Regions from separate parts of the Pseudarthrobacter sp. H2 genome, predicted to be linked through region 1. Evidence: riboswitches for the same ligand, from Rfam matches in the RefSeq annotation. Region 1 holds a riboswitch; each other region holds the start of a gene.
The links. Region 1 has a riboswitch for glycine ahead of gcvP (aminomethyl-transferring glycine dehydrogenase). Riboswitches for the same ligand answer to the same signal wherever they lie in the genome.
Positions count from the first base shown of each region.

Region 2: another riboswitch for glycine. It lies ahead of gcvP (aminomethyl-transferring glycine dehydrogenase); the one in region 1 lies ahead of gcvP (aminomethyl-transferring glycine dehydrogenase).
Region 3: another riboswitch for glycine. It lies ahead of cycA (D-serine/D-alanine/glycine transporter); the one in region 1 lies ahead of gcvP (aminomethyl-transferring glycine dehydrogenase).

Region 1 covers NZ_CP189594.1:3,421,445-3,431,187, reverse strand. Annotated here, with positions in the region: gene ACQCSZ_RS15995 (MFS transporter) at 1-1,546, opposite strand, end outside; gene ACQCSZ_RS15990 (TetR/AcrR family transcriptional regulator) at 1,614-2,153, shown strand; glycine riboswitch at 2,639-2,737, shown strand; gene gcvP (aminomethyl-transferring glycine dehydrogenase) at 2,926-5,793, shown strand; gene gcvT (glycine cleavage system aminomethyltransferase GcvT) at 5,890-7,044, shown strand; gene gcvH (glycine cleavage system protein GcvH) at 7,130-7,513, shown strand; gene glyA (serine hydroxymethyltransferase) at 7,510-8,841, shown strand; gene ACQCSZ_RS15965 (IS4 family transposase) at 8,999-9,743, opposite strand, start outside.
Region 2 covers NZ_CP189594.1:4,773,631-4,783,373, forward strand. Annotated here, with positions in the region: gene glyA (serine hydroxymethyltransferase) at 1-53, opposite strand, end outside; gene gcvH (glycine cleavage system protein GcvH) at 50-433, opposite strand; gene gcvT (glycine cleavage system aminomethyltransferase GcvT) at 519-1,631, opposite strand; gene gcvP (aminomethyl-transferring glycine dehydrogenase) at 1,642-4,506, opposite strand; glycine riboswitch at 4,557-4,662, opposite strand; glycine riboswitch at 4,664-4,761, opposite strand; gene ACQCSZ_RS22185 (N(5)-(carboxyethyl)ornithine synthase) at 4,881-6,041, opposite strand; gene ACQCSZ_RS22190 (hypothetical protein) at 6,038-6,187, opposite strand; tRNA gene ACQCSZ_RS22195 (tRNA-Gly) at 6,300-6,373, opposite strand; gene ACQCSZ_RS22200 (SRPBCC family protein) at 6,647-7,093, shown strand; gene dcd (dCTP deaminase) at 7,223-7,798, shown strand; gene ACQCSZ_RS22210 (benzoate/H(+) symporter BenE family transporter) at 8,426-8,887, shown strand; gene ACQCSZ_RS22215 (ROK family protein) at 8,973-9,743, shown strand, end outside.
Region 3 covers NZ_CP189594.1:4,233,730-4,243,472, reverse strand. Annotated here, with positions in the region: gene ACQCSZ_RS19660 (Gfo/Idh/MocA family protein) at 1-2, opposite strand, end outside; gene ACQCSZ_RS19655 (Gfo/Idh/MocA family protein) at 5-1,186, opposite strand; gene ACQCSZ_RS19650 (LacI family DNA-binding transcriptional regulator) at 1,291-2,328, shown strand; gene ACQCSZ_RS19645 (hypothetical protein) at 2,888-3,184, opposite strand; gene ACQCSZ_RS19640 (hypothetical protein) at 3,478-3,621, opposite strand; partial or broken gene ACQCSZ_RS19635 (IS5/IS1182 family transposase) at 3,818-4,112, shown strand; gene cycA (D-serine/D-alanine/glycine transporter) at 4,207-5,685, opposite strand; glycine riboswitch at 5,841-5,938, opposite strand; gene ACQCSZ_RS19625 (DUF2382 domain-containing protein) at 6,063-7,475, opposite strand; gene ACQCSZ_RS19620 (GGDEF domain-containing protein) at 8,294-9,460, shown strand; gene pgm (phosphoglucomutase (alpha-D-glucose-1,6-bisphosphate-dependent)) at 9,498-9,743, opposite strand, start outside.

The DNA of each region.
Region 1 (9,743 bases):
CTGATTCGAAGGCGGCACGGGCGGCCGCCGTCACCGCCTCCGCCAGCGGCGCCGGCAGGGACTGCGCCAGCTCGACGGCACCGGCGAGCGTCTCGCCTGCCTGCGCGGTGGCCGTACCGGTTGATTGGCCGGCCGCCGGTTCGCCCAGTCCCGCGGGCAGGTGGAGGTTGCGCTGGTAGGAGGCGGTCAGGATGGACCCCAGAATCGCCGTGCCCAGCAGGGACCCCACCTCGTAGCCGGTCTCGGAGATCGCCGCGGCAGCGCCGGATTTCTCCGCCGGGGCCGCGCCCAGGATCAGGTCGTTGGAGATCGTTTCGGCCGCGCCGACGCCGAGGCAGAGGACCAGCAGGGCGGCCAGCAGGATCCCCGGGCCGTGGCTGTGGTCACCGAAGGCCACCAGGAAGTAGCCCGCCGCGCTCAGCAGGAGTCCGCCGGCCACGACGAAGCCGGGACGGACCTTCCGCACGAGCGGCACGACGAGCAGGCCCGCCGCGACGGTGGCGATCAGCGCCGGGATCATGGCGACGCCGGACTCGGAGGGGGACTGGCCCTCCAGCAGTTGCAGGTGCTGGGCCAGGAACAAAATGAAGCCGTTGAAGGAAAACAACGCCAGGACGTTGGCGGTAATCGCCGTGCTGAAGACCCTGTTGCCGAAGAGGCTGACGTCCAGCAGCGGTGACGCCGCGGCGGACTGCTCCTTGCCGTTCGGGGCCCGACCTCCTTGTTCCCGAGTCCCGTGCAGCAGGGCCCGCTGCCGGCGGATGAAGACGTAGCCCATGAGCAGGCCGAAGCCCATCGCGGCAACGGGTTCCGGTGCCAGGCCGTGGGTGGCGAGGGCCTTGATGCCGTAGACCACGGGAACCATCACCAGCAGGGACAGGATGATGCTGGGAACGTCCACCCGGCCCGGCTGGGGGTCGCGCGATTCCGGGACCAGGACCGGGCCGAGCACCAGCAGCGGCAGGATGATCGGCACCGCCACCAGCAGGATTGCACCCCACCAGAAGTGCTCCACGAGCCAGCCGCCGAAGATCGGGCCGAGCGCGGCGCCGCCGGAGAAGCCTGCAGCCCAGATGGCCACGGCCAGCCGGCGCCTGTTGGGCTGCGGGAAGATGTTGCGGATCAGGGAGAGCGTGGACGGCATCAGCATCGCGCCGAAGAATCCCAGTCCGACGCGGCCGGCGATCAGCCATTCGGCGCTCGGTGCGAAGGCGGTCGCCGCCGAGACCGCGGCGAAACCGGCGCTGCCGATCAGGAGCAGCTTGCGGCGGCCGATCCTGTCGCCCAGGCTGCCCATCGCCACGAGCAGTCCCGCCAGGACCAGGGGGTAGGCGTCGACAATCCAGAGCAGCTGGACGCCGGTGGCGTCGAGGCTGCGGGCGATGGACGGCAGCGCGAAGGTCAGCGCGGTGTTGTCCACCGCCACGAGCAGTACCGGGAACATCAGCACGGCCAGGGCCAGCCAGTCGCGCCACGGTGCGCGCGGGGCCGGGACAGTCGGCGTGGCGGTGCTGCCGGTGAGCGGGCTGAAAGATGTGTTGCTCATGAAGATAACTATACCGTCTGGACGGTATAGTTAAGAAATGGTGCCGGTGCCGGGCATGATAGGAACCATGGCCAGAAAACCCGTAGCCCGCGAAGCCGTCCTTGATGCCTTCGAATCCCTCCTGATCGATGAGGGCGAGCGGGCAGCGACGCTGGATGCCGTCGCCAGGCTGGCGGGGGTCTCCAAGGGCGGGCTGCTGTACCACTTCCCGAACAAGGAAGCCATGATCTCCGTGCTGCTCGAACGGCTGGACCGGCTCCTTGCCGAGGACGTCAAGGCCATGGCGGCCGCTCCGGAAGGTGCCGCAGCCTACTTCATCAAGTCCTCGGTCTGGGCGGACACCCCGATGGACCGGGTCTTCGTGGCCGCCACCCGGCTGGCCGAAGTCGCGCATGAGGAGACCCTGCACCGCTTCGCGGCCGGCCAGGCCCGCTGGCTCGAACTTTTGGCCGCCGACATCGGCCCCGGGATGGCCAAGGCCGTCCTGTACATGGGGGACGGGCTGTACTTCAACGCCATGCTGGCCCGCGGCCCCGGCGGCCCGCTCCCCGAGGTGGGCGGCGACGTCGAAAGCCTGCTGGCCGCCGTCGAACGGCTGCGCGGCTGAGCGGTTTGCGGCTGTCGATATAGTCCCCGGCTGCCGAAGTCGCCGGAAGCGTGCCAGATCGCAGCAACCTTCCGGCGAGCCCGCGTGCTGACCGGCGACTTCGCGGCCGCGGACCGCCTGGCGGTGCCGTTCTGCCGGCCGACGTCGAAAGCCTGCTGGCCGCCGTCGAACGGCTGCGCGGCTGAGCGGTTTGCGGCTGTCGATATAGTCCCCGACTGCCGAAGTCGCCGGAAGCGTGCCAGATCGCAGCAACCTTCCGGCGAGCCCGCGTGCTGACCGGCGACTTCGCGGCCGCGGACCGCCTGGCGGTGCCGATCTGCCGGCCGACGTCGAAAGCCTGCCGGCCGACGTCGAAAGCCTGCCGGCCGCCGTCGAACGGCTGCGCGGCTGAGCCTGCGGCTGTCCCTCGTAGGAGTTTGCAGACGCGGGCCGGACGGAGGACAATGGGGGCCAGTGACTGTTGTCACCGCAATTGAATATGCCTTTGATCTGCGGCGGGAGAGTTCTGCTAGTAGGTACAAGCAGGCGCCGTAGGAGCAAACCCTCCCCAGGAATCTCTCAGGCCCATGTACCGCCGCGGCAAGGCAACTCTGGAAAGTAGCAGGCTGTCCAGCCCGGCTCCGGGTCCGTCCCGGACAATTGGCCCTGACATGCTGTGCTCACCGACGGTGCAAGCGGCGCCTGCGACAGCGGGCAAAGCGGAAACTCTCAGGTCCAATACAGAGCGGGGAGGAACCCGAACCAATGTGGCGCACCCTGCGCCGCCTTATTTATGGAGTTCCTTGTGACTGTTACCCCAGCCTCCACGTCCTTCGTTGACCGGCATATCGGCGCCCGCCGCCAGTCCGACGTCGACGCCATGCTGAAGGCTGTCGGCTACGACACCGTCGATGCGCTCGTGGACACCGCCGTCCCGAAAGACATCAGGCAGGACTCCCCGCTGGAGCTCTCCGAAGCCCTCAGCGAGGTCGAAGTCCTCGCCGAACTGCGCAGGATCGCCGCGAAGAACAAGACCGCTGTCCAGATGATCGGCCAGGGCTACTACGACACCCTGACCCCGCCGGTGATCCGCCGGAACATCCTCGAGGCCCCCGCCTGGTACACCGCCTACACGCCGTACCAGCCGGAAATCTCGCAGGGCCGGCTCGAGGCGCTGCTGAACTTCCAGACCATGGTCCAGGACCTCGTGGGCCTGCCGGTCGCCAACGCCTCCCTGCTGGACGAGGCCACCGCCGTCGCCGAGGCCGTGCTGATGATGCGCCGGGCGAACAAGAACAAGGCCGCCCACGACGGCAAGACCGTGCTGGACGCCGACTGCCTGCCGCAGACCATCGCCATCGTCAAGGGCCGCGCCGAGGCGCTCGGCTTCGAGGTCGAGGTCGCCGACCTGTCCAAGGGCCTGCCCGACGGCGTCATCAACGGCGTCGTGCTCCAGCAGCCCGGCGTTTCGGGCCGGGTGTTCGACCACTCCGCCGTCATCGCCGAGGCCAAGGAACGCGGCGCCCTCGTCACCGTCGCCGCCGACCTGCTGGCCCTGACGCTCATCACCCCTCCTGGCGAGCAGGGCGCGGACATCGCCGTCGGCTCCACCCAGCGCTTCGGCGTCCCGCTGTTCTTCGGCGGCCCGCACGCCGCCTACATGGCTGTGCAGAAGGGCCTCGAGCGGTCCATGCCGGGCCGGCTGGTCGGCGTGTCCAAGGACGACGCCGGCGTTCCCGCGTACCGCCTGGCGCTGCAGACCCGCGAGCAGCACATCCGCCGCGAGAAGGCCACCTCCAACATCTGCACCGCGCAGGCGCTGCTGGCCATCGTGTCCTCCTTCTACGCCGTCTATCACGGCCCGGACGGCCTCAAGGCAATCGCCGAAACCACGCACGGCCATGCCAGGACGATCGCCGCGTCGCTGAAGGCCGCCGGCCTTTCCGTGCTGCACACGTCCTTCTTCGACACCGTCACCGTCTCCGTCCCGGGCAAGGCCGCCGGAATCATCGCCGCCGCCGAGGCCAAGGGCATCAACCTGCGTGCCATCGACGCGGACACGGTCGGCATCTCCACCGATGAGGCGACGACGGCGGGCATCGTCGCCGACGTCGTGGCCGCCTTCGGCGCCGGCGTGGCGGGCAGCGCCTCCGACGCCGCCTTCGCCCTGGACGCCGCCGTCGAACGGACCTCGGACTACCTGCAGCACCCGGTCTTCAACACCCACCGCTCCGAGACCCAGCTGCTGCGCTACATCCGCCGGCTCTCGGACCGCGACCTCGCGCTGGACCGCACCATGATCCCGCTGGGCTCGTGCACTATGAAGCTGAACGCCACCGCGGAGATGGAGGCCATGTCCTGGCCGGAGTTCGCCTCCATCCACCCCTTCGCCCCCGAGTCCCAGACCGCCGGCTGGCGTGAACTGATCGAGGACCTCGAGGCGCAGCTGACCGAGATCACCGGCTACGACCAGGTCTCCATCCAGCCCAACGCCGGTTCCCAGGGCGAGCTGGCCGGCCTGCTGGCCATCCGCGGCTACCACCGCTCCCGCGGCGAGGCGGGGCGCAACATCTGCCTGATCCCCGCCTCCGCGCACGGCACCAACGCCGCCTCCGCCGTGCTGGCCGGCATGAAGGTCGTCGTGGTCGCCACTTCCTCCGACGGTACGATCGACCACGCCGACCTCACCGCCAAGATCGAGCTGCACAAGGACGCGCTGGCCGCGATCATGATCACCTACCCGTCCACCCACGGGGTGTACGACGCCGACGTCCGCGAGGTCTGCGACGCCGTCCACGCCGCCGGCGGCCAGGTCTACGTGGACGGCGCCAACCTCAACGCCCTCGTCGGGCTGGCTCAGCCGGGCCTGTTCGGCGGCGACGTCTCGCACCTGAACCTGCACAAGACCTTCTGCATCCCGCACGGCGGCGGCGGCCCCGGCGTCGGCCCAGTCGCAGCGAAGGCGCACCTGGCGCCCTTCATGCCCGGCAACGCCGCCGACCCGGCCAACGGCGCCGGCGGCACCCCGATCTCCGCCACCCGCTACGGTTCGGCCGGCGTGCTGCCGATCTCCTGGGCCTATGTGAAGCTGATGGGCGGCCGGGGACTGACCGAGGCCACCAAGTCGGCGCTGCTCGCGGCCAACTACGTCGCGGCGCGCCTGGATGAGTTCTTCCCGGTGCTCTACACCGGCGCGGGCGGCCTCGTGGCGCACGAGTGCATCCTGGACCTGCGCGAGCTCACGTCCAGGACCGGCGTCACCGCCGAGGACGTCGCCAAGCGCCTCATCGACTACGGCTTCCACGCCCCCACGCTGGCGTTCCCGGTTGCCGGCACGCTGATGGTGGAGCCCACCGAATCCGAGGACCTCGCGGAGATCGACCGGTTCATTGAAGCGATGATCACCATCCGGCAGGAAATCGACCAGGTGGCCAATGGCGACTTCACGGTCGCGGACAGCCCGCTGCGCAACGCACCGCACACGGCCGCCGCGGTCATCAGCACCGACTGGGCACGGGCGTACCCGCGCGAGCAGGCCGCATTCCCCGTCCACCACCTCAAGCAGGACAAGTACTTCCCGCCGGTCGGCCGGATCGACGGCGCCGCCGGCGACCGCAACCTGATCTGCTCCTGCCCGCCGCTTTCCGAGTTTGAAGACTAGACCAGCATCCGGTGGTTGAGCTTGTCGAAACCGATCTCGACAGGCTCGATCACCGGGGCTCGATCACTGCCTCACCGGCTTGAAAGGTAATTCACAATGACTGAGAATTTCACTGCCCTGTACGCAGAGCACCAGAAGCTCGGTGCCTCTTTCACGGACTTCGGCGGCTGGCAGATGCCGCTCAAGTACAGCTCCGAGCTGGCCGAACACCACGCCGTCCGCAAATCCGCCGGCCTCTTCGACCTCTCCCACATGGGCGAGGTCTGGGTCACCGGCCCGGACGCCGCCGCGTTCCTGGACTACGCCCTCGTGGGCAAGATCTCCGCCATGCCGGTCGGCAAGGCCAAGTACTCGCTGATCTGCAACGAGGACGGCGGCATCATCGACGACCTCATCACCTACCGGCGGCCCGCCGGTGCGGACGGAACAGACACGTTCCTCGTGGTGCCCAACGCCGGGAACGCCAAGGTTGTCGCCGCGGCCCTGGCCGAACGGGCCGGTTCCGGCAAAGAGGGGGGCTTCGACGTCGCGGTCGAGGACGCCTCCGCGACGACCTCACTGATCGCCGTGCAGGGTCCCAAGGCGGAGGAGATCCTGCTGCGCCTGGTTCCGGCCGCCCGGCACGACCTCGTAACCGGTCTGAAGTACTACGCCGCCGTGGAGGTTCCGTTCCTGGTCGGCGGCAGCAGCAAAGACCTGCTGCTGGCCCGCACCGGCTACACCGGTGAGGACGGCTTCGAGATCTTCGTGGCCAACGACGACGCCGCCCCCCTGTGGGCTTCGGTCGCCGAAGCGGGGGCTGAGTTCGGCATCGTTCCGTGCGGCCTCGCCTCCCGCGATTCGCTCCGGCTCGAAGCCGGCATGCCGCTCTACGGCAACGAGCTTTCGCTCGAACGGTCGCCGTTCGACGCCGGCCTGGGTCCCGTCGTGGCGCTGAAAAGCAAGGAAGGCGACTTCGTGGGCCGTTCGGCACTGGAGGCCGCCAAGGAGGCCGGTTCCGAGCGCAAGCTGGTGGGCCTGAAGGGCCTCGGACGCCGTGCCGGCCGCGGGCACTACCCGGTCCTCAAGGACGGCGTAGTGGTTGGTGAGGTCACGTCCGGACAGCCCTCCCCCACCCTCGGCTACCCGATTGCGATGGCCTACGTCGACATCGAGTTCACCGAGCCGGGCACGGCCCTGGACATCGACCTGCGCGGCAAAGCGGAGCCCTTCGAGGTTGTTGCCCTGCCGTTCTACAAGCGCCAAAAGTAATTACTCCCGACGCTCCCTCACCTTTCGCAGTGTTTGGGCCGACGCTCTCTCACTTGTTGCACTCCAAACTTAAGGAAAAACACACATGGCCAAGGTTGCCGCTGAACTGAAGTACTCCGCCGAGCACGAGTGGATCGCCGCTGATGGCTCGGGACCGTCCGTGATCGGCGTGTCCGCCGTTGCCGCCGAGGCTCTGGGCGACATCGTGTACGTGGACCTGCCCGAGGTCGGCTCCACGGTGACCGCGGGGGAGACCTGCGGGGAGATCGAGTCCACCAAGTCCGTTTCGGACCTGTACTCCCCGGTGACGGGCGAGGTCACGGAGGTCAATGACGGCGTCGTCGCCGATCCTGCCGTGATCAACTTCGATCCGTATGGTGCCGGGTGGCTGTTCAAGGTCTCTGTGACCGAAGAGGGCCCGCTGCTGTCCGCGCAGGAGTACGCTGCAGCCAACGGCGGCGAGCTGTGAGCGCCGCCGGCACCGCCACGGCAGTCACCGCCTTCGAGCAGGTCGTGTCCCCGTCCCTGGACGCGGAGCTGTCCGCGCTGGATCCGGAGATCGCCGCGAGGATCGATGCCGAGCTGGGCCGGCAGCGCGACGGCCTGGAGATGATCGCCTCGGAGAACCACACGGCGGTGGCCGTGATGCAGGCGCAGGGCTCGGTGCTGACCAACAAGTACGCCGAGGGTTACCCGGGCAAGCGGTACTACGGCGGCTGCGAGCACGTGGACGTCATCGAACAGCTCGCCATCGACCGGGTCAAGGCCCTGTTCGGCGCCGGGTTCGCGAACGTGCAGCCGCACTCCGGTGCGCAGGCGAACGCCTCGGTCATGCACGCCCTGATCAAGCCCGGCGACACCATCATGGGCCTGAACCTGGCCCACGGCGGGCACCTGACGCACGGCATGCGGATCAACTTCTCCGGCCGGCTCTACAACGTGGTCCCGTACCAGGTCCGCGAGGACACCCACACCATTGACATGGCCGAGGTGGAGGCCCTGGCGCTGGAGCACAGGCCGGCACTGATCGTGGCCGGCTGGTCCGCGTACGCCCGGCAGCTGGACTTCGCCGAGTTCCGCCGGATCGCCGATGCCGTGGGCGCGTACCTGATGGTGGACATGGCGCACTTCGCCGGGCTCGTCGCCGCCGGGCTGCACCCCAACCCGGTCCCGCACGCGCACGTCACGACGTCCACGACGCACAAGACCCTCGCCGGTCCGCGCGGCGGGATCATCCTGTCCAACGACGCGGACATCGCCAAGAAGATCAACTCCGCTGTCTTCCCCGGCCAGCAGGGCGGCCCGCTGGAGCACGTCATCGCCGGGAAGGCCGTGGCCTTCAAGATCGCCGCATCGGCCGAGTTCAGGGAACGCCAGGAGCGCGTCCTGGCCGGCGCCAGGATCCTGGCCGACCGCCTGGTCCGGCCGGACGTCACCGCGAAGGGGATCAACGTGATCTCCGGCGGCACCGACGTGCACCTGGTCCTGGTGGACCTGCGCGACTGCGAACTCAACGGCCAGGAGGCCGAGGACCGCCTCGCCGCGATCGACATCACCGTCAACCGCAACGCCGTCCCCTTCGACCCGCGCCCGCCCATGGTCACGTCCGGGCTGCGGATCGGCACCCCGGCCCTGGCCACCCGCGGCTTCGGCGAAGCCGCCTTCCGTGAAGTTGCGGACATCATCGCCGAGGCACTGACCGCCGACGCCGGCGCGGACCTGACCGGCCTCCGTCACCGGGTCGAGGCCCTCGCCGCCGCCCACCCGCTCTACCCCGCGGTTGCCAACCACGCCTAAGGGCAATACTGTTTACTTAGGCTTTTTTGGTATTCGCTTGAGTGGCCAGTTCGACATTTTCCTTTTGATGACGCGGGGGTTGGTTCTTGGCCGGCGCGGGGGCAGCAGTTCATGCAGGATTTCGCGGCAGAAGACCGTGAAGGCCTCCGCCAGACGCTCAGGGGGAAAAAGCCGGGCGCGCGGCGAGGGAACGCCGTACTGCCCGGAGGGTGCGGGTGAAAGAGAACCTCAGGGGGTCTTCCTCGAAGTGGTGGGCGACGTCGCCGATGAGGGACCGGATGGCGTAGTGCACGCAGAGGTATCCGTAGATTTCCTGCAGGACCCCGTCGGGGGTTTTGGAGCGCAGCACGGTCCCGGGGCCGCGCTGGTGGGTTTTGAGTTCATCGAAGCAGGACTCGATTTCCCAGCGTTTGGCGTAGGCTTCGGCAAGGTCCTCCGCGGAGGCGGCGTGCGGGTCAAGGATCGTGGTGATCAGCCGGAATTCGCTGCTCGTGTCGCCGGTGCTGACGGTGTATTCGATCACGCGCACCCGGATGGGGTCCGTGTTGTTCCGCCGTGTCTTCGGGTTCGCGTAGACGGCGGAGAGGTAGGAGCCGTCGGCCAGGTCCTCGAGCACGGGCAGCACGGCGTTGGCCTTGACCCGCCACAGCAGTTGCGCACCGGTTCCGGAGCTGTCCTTCCAGGCCGTGTAGGAGAAGAACCCGCGGTCGGCCATGGCCAGCATGTCCGCCTCCAGCCGGTGGAGCAGGCCCGGATAGAGGTCGTGCTCGGACGTGGAAAAGCCGGAGACCACGGCCCCGATCACCGCGTGCGTGGCGCATTCGACCAGGCCGAGCACCCGCGCCTGCGGGTAGGCGCTTTTCAGATCCGTGGCCGTGCCCGGCCTGCCATACGCGCGCTCG
Region 2 (9,743 bases), 1.4 Mb from region 1:
GACACGACCTGCTCGAAGGCGGTGACTGCCGTGGCGGTGCCGGCGGCGCTCACAGCTCGCCGCCGTTGGCTGCAGCGTACTCCTGCGCGGACAGCAGCGGGCCCTCTTCGGTCACAGAGACCTTGAACAGCCACCCGGCACCATACGGATCGGAGTTGATCACGGCAGGATCGGCGACGACGCCGTCATTGACCTCCGTGACCTCGCCCGTCACCGGGGAGTACAGGTCCGAAACGGACTTGGTGGACTCGATCTCCCCGCAGGTCTCCCCCGCGGTCACCGTGGAGCCGACCTCGGGCAGGTCCACGTACACGATGTCGCCCAGAGCCTCGGCGGCAACGGCGGACACGCCGATCACGGACGGTCCCGAGCCATCAGCGGCGATCCACTCGTGCTCGGCGGAGTACTTCAGTTCAGCGGCAACCTTGGCCATGTGTGTTTTTCCTTAAGTTTGGAGTGCAACAAGTGAGAGAGCGTCGGCCCAAACACTGCGAAAGGTGAGGGAGCGTCGGGAGTAATTACTTTTGGCGCTTGTAGAACGGCAGGGCAACAACCTCGAAGGGCTCCGCTTTGCCGCGCAGGTCGATGTCCAGGGCCGTGCCCGGCTCGGTGAGTGCAACATCCACGTAGGCCATGGCAACGGGGTAGCCGAGGGTGGGGGAGGGCTGTCCGGACGTGACCTCACCAACCACTACGCCGTCCTTGAGGACCGGGTAGTGCCCGCGGCCGGCACGGCGTCCGAGGCCCTTCAGGCCCACCAGCTTGCGCTCGGAACCGGCCTCCTTGGCGGCCTCCAGTGCCGAACGGCCCACGAAGTCGCCTTCCTTGCTTTTCAGCGCCACGACGGGACCCAGGCCGGCGTCGAACGGCGACCGTTCGAGCGAAAGCTCGTTGCCGTAGAGCGGCATGCCGGCCTCGAGCCGGAGCGAATCGCGGGAGGCGAGGCCGCACGGAACGATGCCGAACTCAGCCCCCGCTTCGGCCACCGAAGCCCACAGGGGGGCGGCGCCGTCGTTCGGTACAAAGAGCTCGAAGCCGTCCTCACCGGTGTAGCCGGTGCGCGCCAGGATGACGTCGTGGCCGGCCACGGTGACCTCGTTGAACGCGTAGTACTTGAGGTCGGTGACCAGCGCGTGCTGGGACTCATCGGTCAGCTTCAGCAGGATGGCCTCGGCCTTGGGCCCCTGGACCGCGACGAGGGACATCTCCGCGGAGACGTTCTCGACCTCTACGTCGAAGTCCGCGGCCCGCTCGGCCAGGGCAGCGGCGACGGTGGGTGCGTTGCCCGCGTTGGGGACCACCAGGTACTTCTCGTCGCCGAAACGGTAGGTGATGAGGTCATCGATGATGCCGCCGTCGGCGTTGCAGATGAGCGAGTATTTGGCTTTCCCGTCCGCGATTGCGGAGAGTTTGCCCACCAGAGCGTAATCCAGGAAGGCACCGGCTTCGGGTCCGGTGACCCAGACCTCGCCCATGTGGGAGAGGTCGAACAGGCCGGCGGATTTGCGCACGGCGTGGTGTTCGGCCAGCTCGGAGCTGTACTTCAGGGGCATCTGCCAGCCACCGAAGTCGGTGAAGGAGGCGCCGAGTTTCTTGTGCTCTTCGTAGAGCGCGGTGTAGTTCTCAGTCATGTCGGGATCCTTAGTTTTCAAACTCGGAAAGCGGCGGGCAGGAGCAGATCAGGTTGCGGTCCCCGCCGGCGCCGTCGATGCGGCCCACGGGCGGGAAGTACTTGTCCTGCTTGAGGTGGTGGACCGGGAACACGGCCTGCTCACGGCTGTAGGTCCGCGTCCACTCTGAGGAGACGACGGCGGACGCGGTGTGGGGTGCGTTGCGCAGCGGGCTGTTCTCCACGGTGAAGTCACCGTTGGCCACCTGGTCGATTTCCTGCCGGATGGTGATCATCGCTTCAATGAACCGGTCGATCTCCGCGAGGTCCTCGGATTCGGTGGGCTCCACCATCAGCGTGCCGGCAACCGGGAACGCCAGCGTGGGGGCGTGGAAGCCGTAGTCGATGAGGCGCTTGGCCACGTCCTCGGCGGTGACGCCGGTCTTCGCGGTCAGGTCGCGGAGGTCCAGGATGCACTCGTGCGCCACGAGCCCGCCCTCACCCGTGTACAGCACCGGGAAGTACTCGTTCAACCGTGCGGCGACGTAGTTGGCCGCGAGGAGCGCCGACTTCGTCGCCTCGGTCAGGCCTTCGCCGCCCATGAGCTTCACGTAGGCCCAGGAGATCGGCAGGACGCCGGCGGAACCGTAGTTGGACGCGGAGATGGCCACACCCTTTGACCCGCCGTGACCGTCGTCGTGGGCTGCCTTGTTGGCATCACCGGGCATGAACGGTGCCAGGTGGGCCTTGGCCGCGACCGGGCCGACGCCGGGTCCGCCGCCGCCGTGCGGGATGCAGAAGGTCTTGTGCAGGTTCAGGTGCGAGACGTCGCCGCCGAACTTGCCCGGCTGGGCCAGCCCGACCAGGGCGTTGAGGTTGGCGCCGTCCACGTAGACCTGGCCGCCGGCGGCGTGCACCGCGTCGCAGATTTCGGTGACGTCGGCGTCGTACACGCCGTGGGTGGAGGGGTAGGTGATCATGATGGCCGAGAGGGCGTCCTTGTTGGCCTCGATCTTGGCGTTCAGGTCGGCATGGTCGATCGTGCCGTCCGATGCGGTGGCCACGACGACGACCTTCATACCGGCGAGGACCGCGGAGGCGGCGTTGGTCCCGTGGGCCGAGGCCGGGATCAGGCAGACGTTGCGCTGGTCGTCACCGCGGGAGCGGTGGTAGCCGCGGATGGCCAGCAGGCCGGCGAGCTCGCCCTGGGATCCGGCGTTCGGCTGCAGCGACACCTGGTCGTAGCCGGTGATTTCGGCGAGGTCCGCTTCCAGCCCGGTGATGAGTTCGCGCCAGCCCTCGGTCTGGGAGTCCGGGGCGAACGGGTGGATGGAGGCGAATTCCGGCCAGGAGATGGCTTCCATCTCCGCGGTGGCGTTCAGCTTCATGGTGCACGAACCCAGCGGGATCATGGTGCGGTCCAGTGCCAGGTCCCGGTCACTCAGCCTGCGGATATAGCGCAGCAGCTGGGTCTCGGAGCGGTGGGTGTTGAACACCGGGTGCTGCAGGTAATCGGAGGTGCGGAGCACCGATCCGGGCAGTTCAAAGCCCTTCGCGTCGACAACCGGACCGGCACCGAAGGCGACGGCGATGGCTGAGAGGACCTCCGTCGTCGTGGTTTCATCAGCGGACACGCCGATGGTGTCGCCGTCGATGTGGCGCAGGTTGATGCCGCGTGCCTGGGCGGCGGCGATGACCTTGGCGGCCTTGCCCGGGACCCGGACCGTGACGGTGTCGAAGAAGGTATCGGCGACCAGTTCGCGGCCGGCGGCCTGAAGGGTGGTGGCCAGGGTGCGGGCGTTGTTGTGGACCTGTTCGGCGATTGCCTTGAGGCCGTCCGGGCCGTGGTAGACGGCGTAGAACGAGGACACGATGGCCAGCAGCGCCTGCGCGGTGCAGATGTTGGAGGTGGCCTTCTCGCGGCGGATGTGCTGCTCGCGGGTCTGCAGCGCCAGGCGGTACGCGGGAACACCGGCGTCGTCCTTGGACACACCGACCAGACGGCCCGGCATGGACCGCTCCAGGCCCTTCTGCACGGCCATGTAGGCCGCGTGCGGGCCGCCGAAGAACAGCGGGACACCGAAACGCTGGGTGGAGCCGACGGCGATGTCCGCGCCCTGCTCGCCCGGAGGGGTGATCAGGGTCAGGGCCAGCAGGTCAGCGGCCACCGTCACCAGCGCGCCGCGTTCCTTCGCCGCCGCGATCACGTCAGCGTGGTCAAACACCCGGCCCGAAACACCGGGCTGCTGCAGGACGACGCCGTTGATGACGCCGTCGGGCAGGCCCTTGGACAGGTCGGCGACCTCGACCTCGAAGCCGAGCGCCTCGGCGCGGCCCTTGACGATGGCGATGGTCTGCGGCAGGCAGTCGGCGTCCAGGACGGTCTTGCCGTCGTGGGCGGCCTTGTTCTTGTTCGCCCGGCGCATCATCAGCACGGCCTCAGCCACCGCCGTCGCTTCGTCCAGGAGGGAGGCGTTGGCGACCGGCAGGCCCACCAGGTCCTGGACCATGGTCTGGAAGTTCAGCAGCGCCTCCAGCCGGCCCTGCGAGATTTCCGGCTGGTACGGCGTGTAGGCGGTGTACCAGGCCGGGGCCTCGAGGATGTTCCGGCGGATCACCGGCGGCGTCACGGTGTCGTAGTAGCCCTGGCCGATCATCTGGACCGCGGTCTTGTTCTTCGAAGCCAGGCGGCGCAGCTCGGCGAGAACCTCGACCTCGCTCAGGGCGTCCTTCAGGAGCAGTGGGCTTGCCTGCCGGATGGAGTCCGGAACGGCGGTGTCGACAAGGCCGTCGACGCTGTCGTAGCCGACGAACTTCAGCATGGTGTCGATGTCGGACTGGCGGCGGGCGCCGATGTGCCGGTCTGCAAAGACGGTGGGCGCGGATTGGACGGTCATGAGGAACTCCATAATTCAGGTGGTGCAGATGCGCCACGTTGATTCGGGTTCCTCCCCGCTCTGTCTTGGACCTGAGAGTTTCCGCATTGCCCGCTCTCGCAGGGCGCCGCTTGCACCGTCGGTGAGCCCGGTTTCCCGGACTGCTTTCCAGAGTTGCCTTGCCGCGGCGGTACGTGGGCCTGAGAGATTCCTGGGGAGGATTTGCTCCTACGGCGCCTGCTGAACGTACCGGCAGGACTCTCCCGCCGCAGATCATAAGCACGATCACTTGTGAGTGATACGCCTCACAATATATCCGCTGTTCAGGTCACACGCAAACCGCCGCGTCAAAATCGCCGGAACCATTACGCTCGAATCGGCCTGCGGCAGGGGCCCTACGCGCCCAGCGGGGGGTGCGGGTACTCCGGCCCGCGCCGCTGGAACTGCAGCACATCCTTGTTCAGGATCACGCCGTCGCGGATTTCGACCGCCCGGCGGATGGTCTCATTGTCCGTCCACGCCCCGGGGCCGGAGATCACGGTCTCCAGGAACGGCAGCAGGGCCTCGCTGATCTCCCAGCTGGAGGAATCCCAGAGGTAGGAGGGGCTGTGGTCCACCGCGTAGTAGTCGATGTGGTCGCCCACCTGGAACATCGGCTCGGCGAAGGTGGTGTTTTTCGCCCAGCTGAAGCCCATGCCCTCATCGCAGGAAACATCCACGATCAGGCTGCCGGGCCGGAAAGCACCCAGATCCTCGGCGCGCAGGTAGGTCAGCGGCGCGTTGGGATCCTGCAGGGTGCAGTTGACCACGATGTCGCTTTCGGCGAGGAACGGCGCCAGCGGCACCCGCCCGCGTTCGGTGATGACCTCGCTGAGGAACGGCGCCTTGTCATCGTGGTCGAACTGGGCAATCCGCACCGAATGGATGGGCGAGGCCACCGCGGCCACACCCCGGCTGGTCAGGACCTGGACGTCGTGGACGCCGTGGGCGTTGAGCGCCGTGACGGCCCCGCGCGCCGTCGCGCCGAAACCGATGACGACGGCGCTGAGCCTCCGGCCGTAGTCCCCGGTGGAGCCCTTGAGGGCCAGGGAATGCAGCACCGAGCAGTAGCCGGCCAGTTCGTTGTTCTTGTGGAAAACGTGCAGGCCGAAGCCGCCGTCGCTGGCCCAGTGGTTCATCGCCTCAAAGGCGATCAGCGTGAGCTTCTTGTCGATCGCCAGCTGGGTGATGGCCCGGTCCTGGACACAGTGCGGCCAGCCCCAGAGGACCTGCCCGTCGCGGAGCTCGGCGAGGTCCTCGGGCTGCGGCTTGGGCAGGAGGACGACGTCGGCCTCCGCCAGGAGCTGCGCGCGCGGAACGATGCGCCCCACCAGCGGTGCCAGGTGGGCGTCCGACACGCCGAACCGCTCGCCGTAGCCCTTTTCGAGGATCAGCTGCTGCCGGAGTTCCGGGATGATGCGCTCCAGGTGCAGGGGATGGATCGGGAGGCGCCGCTCGTCAGGTTTCCGCGAGCCGGCAAGGACTCCCAGGGTGAGGCGGTCCGTCGAACCGGTCACTTCTTTTTGGGGCTGGCCGGCTTGGTGCTGGTGGCCTTGTCCATGGAGCTGGGCGGCGCTGCCGCGGTCCTCTTGTCGGCCCGCTTTTCCTTGAGGGACTTGCCGGATTTCTTGGATGCTGCTTGACGGGGGGATTTGTCAGCCATGATCGCTCCTGTAGCGGAACCGAAGAGGTTCCTGACTTCGAACGATACAGGTACCGGCCTAACCCGCCCCGGGGCAGCCGGGGCAGTCATGGGTGCTGCGCGGTGCGTGGATTGGAGCGGCTGACGGGAATCGAACCCGCGTATCGAGCTTGGGAAGCTAGCGCTCTACCATTGAGCTACAGCCGCGTTGCCGCGCTTTCCAGCGCCGCGGAACCTAGCTTACAACAGCCGGAGGACTTTGCCTGCCGCGGCACGGCCGCGCCGCCGCGGCGCGGCCGGTGAGCGCAGCCGGGTCAGCGCAGCCGGACCCGGCTGGGTCCCATAACGCTTCGGATAACTCTTCGGTAAAACCCCGCCGCGCGGCTGCCGGCGCCGGGCTTGCTGTTTATCCTGAAATGGCTAGCTGCAGTCTCGGGGGAACGGGCTACACCCACCAGCCATCGCCGAGCAAGGATTTCCGTGGCATTCGCAGAGTACGACGTCGTCATCGCGCGCGACGCGCTGAGCGTGTACAACTTTCTGCTGGACGGCCGGAATCTCCCGAGTTGGCGTGAGGGGATCAGGAGCGTCGAGCTGGAATCGGGCACCGAAGGCGCGAAGGGCGCCGTCTACCGGCAGACCCGCACCGGGCCCGGCGGGCGGCCCGTCGCCGCAGATTTTGAGATCATCGAAGCGCGGCCGGGCGCCGAGATCCAGTACCGGGTCATCGTCGGCCCGGAACGGCCGCACGGCGGCTACTACCTGAGCACCGAAGGTCACAACACGCGCGTCCGCTTCGCCCTGGAATACGAGCCCAAGGGGCTCCTGGACCGGCTCACGAACGTCTTCGGCCGGCGGATGAGGGCTGAAGTCGGCCAGCTTGACCAGCTCAAGGCCGTGCTGGAAGACATGCCTGAAGCGGAATAGGCGGCCCCGCGGCGGCCGTGCGGCCAAGTGCCGGCGCAGCCTCAGGGTAGGAGCCCCGGACCTGTCCCACCGGCCCCGTGCGGCCCGCCCGTGCGTCCCGCCTGCGGCGGATGCGGTATTTTTGATCGTGTGCTGATCTCTGACCGCGACATTCGTGCCGAAATAGATTCCCAACGGATTGTCCTTGAGCCGTTCGACCCTGCCATGGTCCAGCCGTCGTCGGTGGATGTGCGGATTGACAAGTTCTTCCGGCTCTTCGACAACCACAAGTACGCCCACATCGATCCCTCGGAGGAACAGCCCGAGCTGACCCGCCTGGTCGAGGTTGACTCCGGTGAGCCATTCATCCTGCACCCGGGGGAGTTCGTCCTGGGCTCCACCTACGAGACCGTCAGCCTTCCCGATGACATCGCCGCCCGGCTCGAGGGTAAGTCCTCGCTGGGCCGCCTGGGCCTGCTGACACACTCGACGGCGGGTTTCATCGACCCCGGCTTCTCAGGCCACGTCACGCTCGAGTTGTCCAATATGGCCACGCTGCCGATCAAGCTGTGGCCGGGCATGAAGATCGGCCAGTTGTGCTTCTTCCGTCTCAGCTCGGCGGCCGAGTTTCCCTACGGCTCCGGTGAGTACGGCAACCGTTACCAGGGCCAGCGCGGCCCGACGGCAAGCCGCAGCCACCTGAACTTCCACCGCACGGAGCTCTAGCCACAGGCTGATATGTAGGTCGGGTTGTCAATAGGCGTGGATGAGCGGCTCCTGGCTTTTGGTTCCGGGGGCCCCTCATCGTGTGCCGGCCGGTCGTGGTGAGGTGTGTTGGCGGGTGTTGTCTCGACTGCATTGCCAGGCTGATATGCGCGGGTTCGTTACCGCATGACGATGAGTTCGGCTGGAGCGTACCGGTGTCTAAAATCGGGCGTCGGCGGTGTAGACCGTCTGCTCATAGCTGGCTCTCGGGTTAGCTCCGCGTGCTGCCACGTCCACTTCCCGAGGTAGGAGCCGATGGGCGAGCCGGTGAAGCGGGTCCAGTCCCCGCTCTCCACGGCCAGCCCGGACCCGGTCGTGATCTGGATGCCGCGCAGACACATCAACGCCTCAATCACCGGGGTGTAGCGGCACGCCGCGGCCGTGGCGGCGCCGTGCTTGTCGATGCGTGCCAGAGGCCTGGCGAGCAGCTCGGCCTGCTCGACATCGGTCTCGTAGGTGAACTGCAGTGTCTGTTCGTCAAAGTGTTGGCGGTGCAGCCACTGGCTGTGTTCCTTCGTCCATCTGGCGTGTCTTTGGGGTAGCGGATGCCGTAGCGCAGCAGGATGGCGTTCACGTCAGACGCTGTTGATGAACGGCATGGTGGACGGTCCGCGACTCGGAAATTTGCTCCGGAAGCGTTGGCCGGCGCCGTTCGGCAGCCACGCCGTCAATCTTGCCGCCATTACAGCGAGCATCTGCGCGGGGCCCGAATCCCACGCGGACAGCAGACGGCGGTTTGTCGCCGGCATATCCTGCGGGATCTTCTACCTCCTCTTCGGCGCGTTCAGCACCGCCGTCGTGGCGCTGTTCGCCGTCATCCCGGCGGCGATGCTGACGGTGCTCGCCGGCGTTGCGCTTCTTGGCGCCCTGCAGGGGGCCATTCAGGACACAGTCACCGGGGACGGCAGCGGACCTGCGCTCCGCGGCTGCGCTGATCACCCCTGCGGTCACGGCGTCGGGCATTGCTCCCTGGGAATTGTGTCCCCCTTCTGGGGGTGCCTTGCCGGCGCGGTTGCCTATTTTGCCGGACGGCGCCGGACCAGGGCCTGATGCCGGCGCCTGCTGCTTCCCTGCCCTCTATGATGAATGGCAGGCCGGTTCAGGGCCGGCGGAGGGTGCGGCAGGGAGGCTGGGAATGAAGGGCGTGGGTGGGACCGGGCCGCTGGGCCAGTCGGGGGCCTCGGTCGCAGGGCTTCGTGAGCACAATTTGTCCTCGGTGTTGTCCGCACTCGCCAGACATGGAACCCTGACGCGTGCGGAGATTGCCCGTCATTGCGGACTGAGGGTTTCCGCTTTGACCAATCTGATCCAGGAACTTCGGGACCGCGGCCTCGTGCAGGAGAGCGACGTCGACCCGCCTGCGGTGGGCCGGCCGGTGCGCCCGATTTCCTTTGCCACGCGCCCCTGGGTGATGCTCGCCATCCAATGCGACCGCACCCGGATCCTGGCCGCCATCGGAAACCTCGTGGGGGAGCTGGAATCCACCCACGAATTTCCGGTTCCCGAATACGACGGCCTCGAAGGCTACCTCCCGTTCCTGAACCAGGCCATCACCCAGTTACTCCAGACGGCGTCCCGGCAGTCCCGCCAAGTGCTCGCCGTCGAACTGGGCGTGCCCGGTGCTGCCGACCGCGATCGTGGCACGGTGGTCCGTTCGGTCCTCAACGGTTGGGGGCCGGCCCCGCTGGGCCGCCACGTGGAGGAGATGCTGGCTGCGGCCGGGTCCACCGCCGTCGTGGGAGTGGACCGGGAGACCAACTACTCCATGCTTTCCTGCATCAGCGGCGATGCCTTCAATGACGACAAATCCGTGGCCTACATCGGCGGACGCAGCGCCGTCAGCGGAGGGCTCTTCTCGCGCTCCACGGTGGAACACGGATCGGGTGGGCTCGCCGGCGAGTTCGGA
Region 3 (9,743 bases), 810 kb from region 1:
ATGGTCAGGCCTCCTGGCTGGTTGCGCTGGCCGGGACGGTCCAGGCGCCGTTGTTCGCGTGGGATGCGGCGACAGCTTCGACGAACTGCACGCCGATGAGCCCGTCGATGCCGGTCGGAAAGGACAACTCGCGGATTGTGCTTGCCGTGCGGTCACGTCGTGCCGTGAGTTCATCGGCGAGATCACGATAGAAGTTCGCGAATGCCTCGAGGAAGCCCTCGGGGTGGCCGAGGCCGACGCGGGTGAGCCGGGCAGCATCATCGGACAGAGTGCTGAGGCCATGCGTCAGGATGGTCGTCGTGCCCTCGAGGTCCTGCACCGACAGGTGATGGGGATCCTCGTGCTGCCATTCCAGGCTCCCGGCGTCACCGAATATGCGGATGCGCAGGCCGTGGTTGTGTCCCGTCGCGGCCATGCTGGCCCAGACACGCCCCGGGACTCCGCTGTTGAGCCGGAGCGATACCGTGGCGTTGTCGAAGACCGTGCGCCCGGGGACGACGGTGTGCAGCTGCCCGGAGATTTCTTCCGCTTCAAGGCCAGTGATGTAGCGGGCCAGGTGATAGGCGTGTGTGCCGAGGTCCGCCACCACGCTGGGGAATCCGGCAACGTCCGGGTCTGTGCGCCAGGCAGCCTGCTTGTGCCCGGAGAGTTCCAGCGGTGTCGCCGCCCACCCGGAGGCGTGCTCGACGTCGACGAAGGTGATGCGGCCGAGCGCACCGTCGCGGACCATCCTGCTGGCCTGGCGGACCATGGCGTAGGCGGAGTAACAATGCGGCACGGCGAGGATCGCGTCGTTCTCCGCCGCGATGCGCACGAGCTCGGCGGCCGTAGCCGAATCGCCGGTGAGCGGCTTCTCGCACACGACGGAGATTCCCTGCTCCAGGAACGCCTTCGCGATAGGGAAGTGGCTGTCATTCGGGGTGGCGACAACGGCGAGGTCGATCCCCTCCGGGTGCGCTGACTCCGCCTCGGCCATCTGCTCGTAGTCCGCGTACGTGCGCTCCGGTGAAACACCCAGGCTGCTCGCGACGCGTGCCGCCTGCCCGGAATCCCGCCCGAAGACGCCAGCTTCCAGCGAGTAACGGTCATCGAGCCGCATCCCGAAGCGGTGTGTCTTGCCGATGTCGGCACCGGCGCCGCCACCGACCATTCCTGCCCTGAGGCGGAGCCTGCCTGGTTCAACCATTACTTCGTTCCTTACCGCAGTTTGGACAAATGTAGACCGTTCCATATTGAGTCATGGGGAACCCGGGCGCAACCCCTAGACTGGATTCGACATGAGGAGAACGAATGCCTGAAACGGACAATGACGCACGGTCACTGCGGCAGCCGACGATCCGCGACGTCGCCGAACGCGCGCAGGTGTCCAAATCCTTGGTTTCGCTCGTCCTTCGGGACGCGCCGCACGTCAGCGACACACGCCGGCGGGTGGTCCTCGAGGCAATCGCCGATCTCGGGTACCGGCCCAATGCCCACGCCCGGGGACTCTCGCGCACTAAGAGCGACACCGTCGGCGTTCTCCTGAACGATTTGCGCAATCCCTGGTTCGTGGACCTGCTCGAGGGCCTGGCCGCCACCCTGCATGCTGCGGGACTGTCGCCGGTCCTGGTTGACAGCTACACGGACCGGCGCATCGGCAGGGACTCGGTGGACGCGATGCTCCGGCAGGGCATCGACGGGCTCGTGGTGGTCGGTACGACAACCGAATCCGATGCCATCCAGACCGCTGCCGAAACCATCCCGGTAATTCTCGCCGGAACCCGCGACCCGAACCTTCCCGGCGTCGACGTCGTAGTCAACGACGATGAAGCCGGTGCCCGCGCGGCAACACAGCACCTCATCGACTTGGGCCACCGGCACATCGCGCATCTGAGCGGGCCAGGCCGGATCGGCGAGCTTCGCCTCGCCGGATTCCGCGAGGCGATGCAGGATGCCGGGCTTGATCCGGACGAATTCGCAGAGACAGGCGGGATGAGCGAGGAGAGCGGGTACGCGGCCACCCGCCGACTCCTGACACAGGAACGCAGGCCTACAGCGGTCTTCGCCTTCAACGACATTGCTGCGATCGGCACTCTTTCGGCAGCCGCGGATCAGGGGCTGAGTGTTCCGGCCGATCTTTCCGTCGTCGGCTACGACAACACGTACCTCTCCCGCATCCGGCACCTGTCTTTGACATCCGTCGACAACGGAAACTTCGCCATTGGCGTGCAATCCGCGAAATACCTCATTGAGCGGATGGAAGCCCCTGTGCAGCTCCAGAGGATCCACCTCGTCCCCGCAACACTGCAAGTGCGAGGCTCCACTGCTGCTCCTCCAGCTGGAAACTGATCACTGTTCCGGCGTTTACGCAGGTATCCGGGCGGGCCCTCCCTAACTCCATCAGCGCGCGCGATCGGCATCGACGGACTCAGTGTCCACAACGTGCTGACCACCCGGAACCGGTCTACAAATCGTCTCGGCGGGGGCGAAGCGTGGACTTCTGAGAATGTCAATCAGACACGAGCCCACTTTGCCCTGGTATCGCAGTCTGATCGGGGACCAGCAGTGGGCCTCATTCCCGCGTGGGTCAGGAACGTCAAACGGCCCTGGCCACAACTGGCCAGGCTTCAGCAGCCCGATGAGCGACCGCGATTTCGAGCAGTGACGGAGCGTTCCGGGAGCGCTGCAGCTGAGGATTCCTAGCCAGGATTCCTGGGAGGGGCCCAGCGCGCAGGAGGGGGATAGATTTAGCTCGCGATCGTGGTTGAAACCCATCCGAGACTGAGAACCAGCGTCAGGACCATAGCCCAAGTGATGGCCAGCGCGGTGCTGTAGTACCAGTAGCTCTTGAAGTGGCTCATGACGTTCTTCGTTCCGGTATCGATGGCCTCCTGGTGGTCCGGTGTTCTCAGGCCGGGGGACGTGGCTGGAAGTGGAGTGTTTCAAGATAGTTTTCGTCGTACTTCTCTTCCCGGGGTTCATCATTCGGGAAACCACCGGGAAGTGTGCCCTGGTTCAGGCCAGCCAGAAGGACATGCTCAAGCCCCGGCTCGGTGTTCATGGTCGTTGTCTGGACGGTTCCGGTGGCCAGACCCGGTATTTTGGCGTTGGCCATTTCATCGATTCCGGCCACGCCGGCTGCGACCAGGAGAAACGCCGCGACGGCTGCCAGCCCGGGAACTATTTTTCTTCTCCATGCGCTCATACCCTGATCATGGGCTCCCCACATGGGAACAGGGCACCGATTCCCTATGGCGAGGCTGTGATAGCCAGTCGGCCCCGATGCTGATCCAGTGCCAGACACCGGCGGTGAGATCCACCGACCTCTGCGTTGTGCCCCGTCCCCGGTGAAGTGCGCGGATACTGGGAGGCTAAGGCGTGTCAGGCGCCCGGCCCGCGGTCCAGGTCAAGGCCTTCCGCGGTCCAGGTCAAGGCCTTCCGCGGTCGCCAGCCTTCTTGGCTCGTGCAGGATTTCCAGTTGCTGGTTGTTGAGGTCCATCAAAAGCTCGATCTCTTCTTTTGCTTCACGTTGGTGTCGTAGTCGTGCTGCGCTATCGCCGCGGCGACCGCGTCCTTGCGCTTGGCGGCGATAAGCAGGATAGCGCCTTGGAGCCCGGCCAGCATGGAGAGCAAGAGGTTCAAAAAAATTTAGGGATACGGGTCCCAGGCGTTGTTCGCCAGCGCTCAGGTGTTGATGGCGAACGGGTGCCCCGGCCATGAACCTGCCGGGGGCACCCGGAAGGCACGCCAACATCCGTTGACAACATCATTGAGATTCCTGCGGATCGTACGTGCCCGCTCCACCGGGGCTAAACCGTCCTGTGGACGGCTGGGCGCCTACTGGCGCAAGCGCCTGGCGGCAAGTGTGAACCAGCACCGGATCATGGACGCGGTCACCGAAGTCGTGACCACCACCGGGGTGCTCAAGGGCCGCAACCGCAGGGCACTTGACTCGACGGTCCTGGATGACGCGGGTCGCACGGCAGGACACCGTCACGCAGCTGATCGCCGCCGTGCGCCGCTTCGGCCGCGATGTTCCCGGCGGCAAGGACCTGATCGCGGCCCACCCCATCGAGTACGACTACACCCGGGCCGGCAAACCGGACATCGCCTGGAACGACGCGCCAGCCAGGGGGCGACAAGGAATATTCGGCCCGGGTGAAACGCCGTCCTCACCGCCTCCGGGCGATCAAATGCCGTTCAGTTGGATGCGGTCGGGTTCGGTCCTCATTGTCCGACCGACGCACCTTTGCTGAGGAGCTCCGTGGCAGCATTTTTGTCCGACTGGAGCTCGTCCTGGAACGTCGCGTAGCGGGCCAGGTGGGACGGGCGTTTGCGCAGGACGAGCCAGGCGGCGCCGAGCACGATGAACCAGACCGGGGTGACCAGGAGCGCCACGAGGGTGTCCGGCTGCGTGGTCAGCGCCCAGAGGACGAAGGCGAAGAACGCGAAGACCACCCAGACCATGGGGATGCCGCCGGGCATTTTGTACTTGGAGGCCTCGTGCAGGTGCGGGCGGCGGGAACGGAACTTCAGGTAGCTGGCCAGGATCATGGACCAGACGAAGACGAAGCAGACGGCGGACACGGTGGTGACCATGTCGAAGGCCTTGCCGATGTCCGAGCCCGCGTACATCAGGATGACGCCGGAGAGCAGCAGGACGCAGGAGAGGAACAGGGCGTTCTGCGGGACCTTGCGGCGGGAGAGGCGGCTGAACACGCCGGGGGCGTCGCCCTCCTGGGCCAGGCCGTAGACCATGCGGGAGGTGGAGTAGATGCCGGAGTTGGCCGAGGACATGGCCGAGGACAGGACCACCAGGTTCACGATGGTGGCCGCGGCGCCGAGGCCGGCGAGGGAGAACATGGCGATGAACGGGCTGTGGCCGGCCTGGAACTGGGTCCAGGGGGTGACGGACATCAGGATGATGAGGGCGCCGACGTAGAAGAGCAGCACGCGGATGGGGATGGAGTTGATGGCCTTGGGCAGGTTCTTCTCCGGGTCCTTGGCCTCGGCGGCGGTGGTGCCCACCAGTTCGATGCCTACAAAGGCGAACACGGCGATCTGGAAGCCGGCAACAAAACCCATGAATTCGTTGGGGAAGAAACCGCCGTGGCTCCACAGGTTCGAGAAGGTGGCCGGGCCGGCGTCGGACTGGAAACCGCTGAAGATCATGAACAGGCCCACAATGATCAGTGCGGCGATGGCGATGATCTTGATGAGGGCGAACCAGAACTCGGTCTCACCGAACGCCCTCACCGTGGCGAGGTTCAGGAGCAGGAGGATGCCAATGGTGACCAGGCCCGGGATCCACAGCGGCAGCCCCGGCCAGAGTTCCTGGGAGTAGCCGGCGATGGCGATGACGTCCGCGATGCCGGTGATCACCCAGCAGAACCAGTAGGTCCAGCCGGTGAAGAACCCGGCCCACGGGCCCAGGAGGTCCGCGGCGAAGTCGCTGAAGGACTTGTAGTGCAGGTTGGACAGCAGGAGTTCGCCCATGGCCCGCATGACGAAGAACAGCATGAAGCCGATGATCATGTACACGAAGATGACGGACGGGCCGGCGGCCGAGATGGTCTTGCCGGAGCCCATGAACAGGCCGGTGCCGATCGCGCCGCCAATGGCGATCAGCTGGATATGCCGGTTACTGAGCTGCCGCTCAAGATGGGGGGTTTCAACAATCATGGAAGGGGGAGGATGAATCGTCATGAGGAACTCCATTGTTCAAGTGGCGCCAAGGTGCCACGATGATTCGGGTTCCTCCCCGCTCTGTAATTGGACCTGAGAGTTTCCGCGTCCTGCTGTCGCAGGTGCCGCTTGCACCGTCGGTGAGCCCGGTTGCCCGGGCTGCTTTCCAGAGTTGCCTCGCCGCGGCGGTACATGGGCCTGAGAGATTCCTGGGGAGGATTTGCTCCTACGGCGCCTGCTGAATGTACCGGCAGGACTCTCCCGCCGCGGATCATAGGCTTTTTCAGTTTTGAGTGATGCGAGTCACAACACTAGCGTGGAGAACGGCTCCAGGCAACCAGCCAGCCGCCAATACCGTTCGCGCACTCAGCGGGCCAGAACTGTATTCGGAGCTCGTGTTAGCCGCGGCTCTCTTCGGGTCCTTCGGTGTCGATGTGTTCTTTGCGGACTTCCTCATTGACTGTGACCTCATCGGTGACCGTTTCGGTGCCGATGCGGACCCGTTCGACCGGGACGGTCTCCTTGGTAACTATGAGTCGTTCCTCGTGGAGGATGACCTCGCGCTCGTCGTCTTTGTCCGGACCGTTCATCGCCTCGCTGCGGTTTTCCTCCGTGATCGGTTCTCGCTCGATTCGGACTTCTTCGCGCTGCACTGGCACCGTCCTGGTGACGTTTTCCGTGGTGACGTATTTACGCAGGCGTGGCCGGCCGGGGGCCGGCTGTTCGGCACCGATGTCCGGGCGCGTCTGGGGCTGGGTCATGGCGTCGTCCGTAGTGGGCGCTGTGGCGTCGCGTTGTCCGGTGGGCGCGGTGGCGTCGCGTTGTCCGATGGGCGCTGTGGTGTCGTATCCGGTGGCGCCCGTGGCGTCCCGTGCGCCGGTGCGGTCCGTGCCGGTGGCGTCGGGAGCGTCGTTGCGGTCGGTTTCGGTGGTGTCGCGTTGTCCGGTGGTGCGGGTGGCGTCGGGTGCGTCGTTGCGGTCGGTTCCGGCGGTGTCGCGTTGTCCGGTGGTGCGGGTGGTGTCGTATCCGGTGGCGTCGCGTTGTCCGATGGGCGCTGTGGTGTCGTATCCGGTGGCGCCCGTGGCGTCCCGTGCGCCGGTGCGGTCCGTGCCGGTGGCGTCGGGTGCGTCGTTGCGGTCGGTTTCGGTGGTGTCGCGTTGTCCGGTGGGGGTCATGGCGTCGTCCGTGGTGGGCGCGGGGGCGTCGTATCCGGTGGCGTCGCGTTGTCCGATGGGCGCTGTGGTGTCGTATCCGGTGGCGCCCGTGGCGTCCCGTGCGCCGGTGCGGTCCGTGCCAGTGGCGTCGGGTGCGTCGTTGCGGTCGGTTTCGGTGGTGTCGCGTTGTCCAGTGGGGGTCATGGCGTCGTCCGTGGTGGGCGCGGTGGCGTCGCGTTGTCCGGTGGTGCGGGTGGCGTCGGGTGCGTCGTATCTGTCCGTGCCGGGGGCGGCGGTGGAAGCTGCGTTATCTGTAGCCGCTTCGGTGTAGGTGCGTCCGCTGTCGAGCTGGTAGTGCTGGTAGAGCCGGCCTTCCTCGGCAGGCTCCAGGGGCCGATCGGCGTCGATCCGGGGCGCGTCCTTGACCTGGTTTTTGCTGTACGTGACGACAATGTCATTGCCCTCTGTCCGAGCACCTTGAAGGGGCACGAAGGATTCGGACATTCCGAACAAACCCGTCCTGACGGTCATCCAGCTGGGCTGTCCGTCATCGTTGTCCACGAAGACCTGGCCGATGGAGCCGATCTTTTCTCCGTCCTCCGAAAGGACATTTGCGCCTTGGCTGAGCAGGCGATCGATTTGTTCGGCGGTGAGCATGACGTCTCCTTGGATCTCATAGGTTGGAATAGTGCGTCCGATCGGGTGCCCTTGATGGACCACCTGACCGGTACCGGGCAGGACGCTTTGATGCTGACCGGTGCCTTGGAGGCGTCCGCGGCGCTGCGAACTGCCTGGAGGGAGACGGGCCGCCGAAAGAGCCCAGTATCAGGCTCTTCACAGACGAGGCCGTCACGGGGCTGATGTTCGCCATGACGGTGCCGTGCTGGGACGCGATGATCGCAGCCGGCGGCGCGCTCACCGGATGTCGTCCGAAGACGAACCGCAGCAATGACGGGACGAGCATGTCGTAGAAGATTTTGGAAATGCTGGCACCCGCAACCGGTGAGGACTGGCCGGGTGCTTTGTTGGTGCTGCCGAGCTTCACCGGAGGGTCGAGACCCTCTTGATGCACCGGCTGGGCCGGGGTTCTGCGCTTCAACTTCGTGAGCGGCGGCCGGACGGCGAAGGCGACCAGGAACTGGAGAATGAACGTTTTCATTACCGCCAGTCCGGCTTGGATCCGGTGGAGAATATCCAAAGTATGCGCTGCCATTCGATCAGGAGGCTGGGACCGGTCCCGCGCGGGGAGGTCTTCCCGCGCCGTTTTTCGTGTTATATCACGAACGCCGCTTTATTAGGAAGCCCCCTTATGAATGACCGCGATGCACTCATCATCGCCCTGCAGGCGGTCCAGATGCGGATAGGTGACATCGTGAACCGGCGCCATGGTTGGTGGCCGGGGTGCCATACTGAGGTCAATTGCGATGCTGGGTCGATTGGAATCGGGCCATTGATTGTGGACCGGGGGTCACGACATGCTGCTGGACACATCGACGCTTCGTGTGGCGTTGGCTGTGGTCGACCTGACACTTCTGCTGCTCTTCTACTTCGTCACCTACCGGCGGACGCGTTCCGCATACAGTGGCTGGTGGTGCGTGGCCCTGCTGCTTTTCCTGGCGGGCAACGCCGCGTATCTGCTGGACGGCACGGTCCACCAGGTGTGGGCCAACCCCTCGGGCAACGTGCTGCTTGTGTCGGGAGCGGCCAGCATCTGGGCCGGCGCCCGTTCGCTGCGGACCGCCGCTCCGCGCAGCTGGGTCCTCGCCGTCGCTCCCGCGATCACCGCCGTGGCGTCCGTGCTGGACCACCCGGCCACCAACATCTGGGCGGGCGGGCCCGCGTACCTCGTCTTCATGGGCACGCTGATCGGACTGGGCTGCAGGGAGCTGTTCGTGCTGGACCGCGACTTTTCGCACGCGCACCGCACGCTCGCCGTCGGCTCGGGGATCCTTGCCGTGTACTATTTCGGCCGGTTCATCGCCTTCGTCACCGACGGGCCCGCGGGTCCGGTGTTCGGCTCCGTCTTCGGATCGGTGACCACCACTGTCTTTTCGGCCGTGATCCTGGTGGTCGCGTCCTTCACCATGGCCGAGCTGAGCTACGAGCAGCAGACGCAGGACCTCCGCTCCCGCGCCACCTTGGACGGCCTGACCGGGCTGCTCAACCGCACGGCCTTCATGGACCTCGCCGCGGTCGAACTGCGCCGGCTCAACCTGGCCAGGACGCCCACATCGCTCATCCTGGCCGACCTGGACCATTTCAAGACCATCAATGACGAGTTCGGGCACTCCGCGGGAGACACCGCACTGCAGGCCTTCGCGGACGCCTGCACGGCCACGGTGCGCTCCACCGACCTCGTGGGCCGCTACGGCGGGGAGGAATTCATCCTGCTCCTGCCGGGTGTGAGGCCCGAGCGCGCCAGCGAAATCGCTGCCGACATCAGCCGCCGGCTCCATTCCCGCCGGCCAGAGGTGATTCCGCGCCTGCCCACCGTTAGCTACGGCATCGCCTCGACGGCTGCCGGCCGCGCGGACCTTGCGGCGCTGGCGACGTCCGCGGACGCGGCCCTCTACCGGGCGAAAACCCTCGGGCGGAACCGCGCGGTGCTGGCCACGAGTCTCCTCGAGGACAAAACAGCCTGAACGGGGTCCGCCCGCGGGGTGGCGTCAGCCCGCGGCGTCAGGAAATGACCCCGTCCACCAGCGCCTTGGCCTCGGCCTGGACCTGCTTGAGGTGCTCCGCGCCCTTGAAGGACTCGGCGTAGATCTTGTAGACGTCTTCGGTACCGGAGGGCCGGGCCGCGAACCAGGCGTTCTCGGTGACCACCTTCAGCCCGCCGATGGCCGCGCCGTTGCCGGGTGCTTCGGTCAGCTTGGCCGTGATGGTCTCGCCTGCCAGTTCCGTGGCGGTGACGTCCGACGCCGA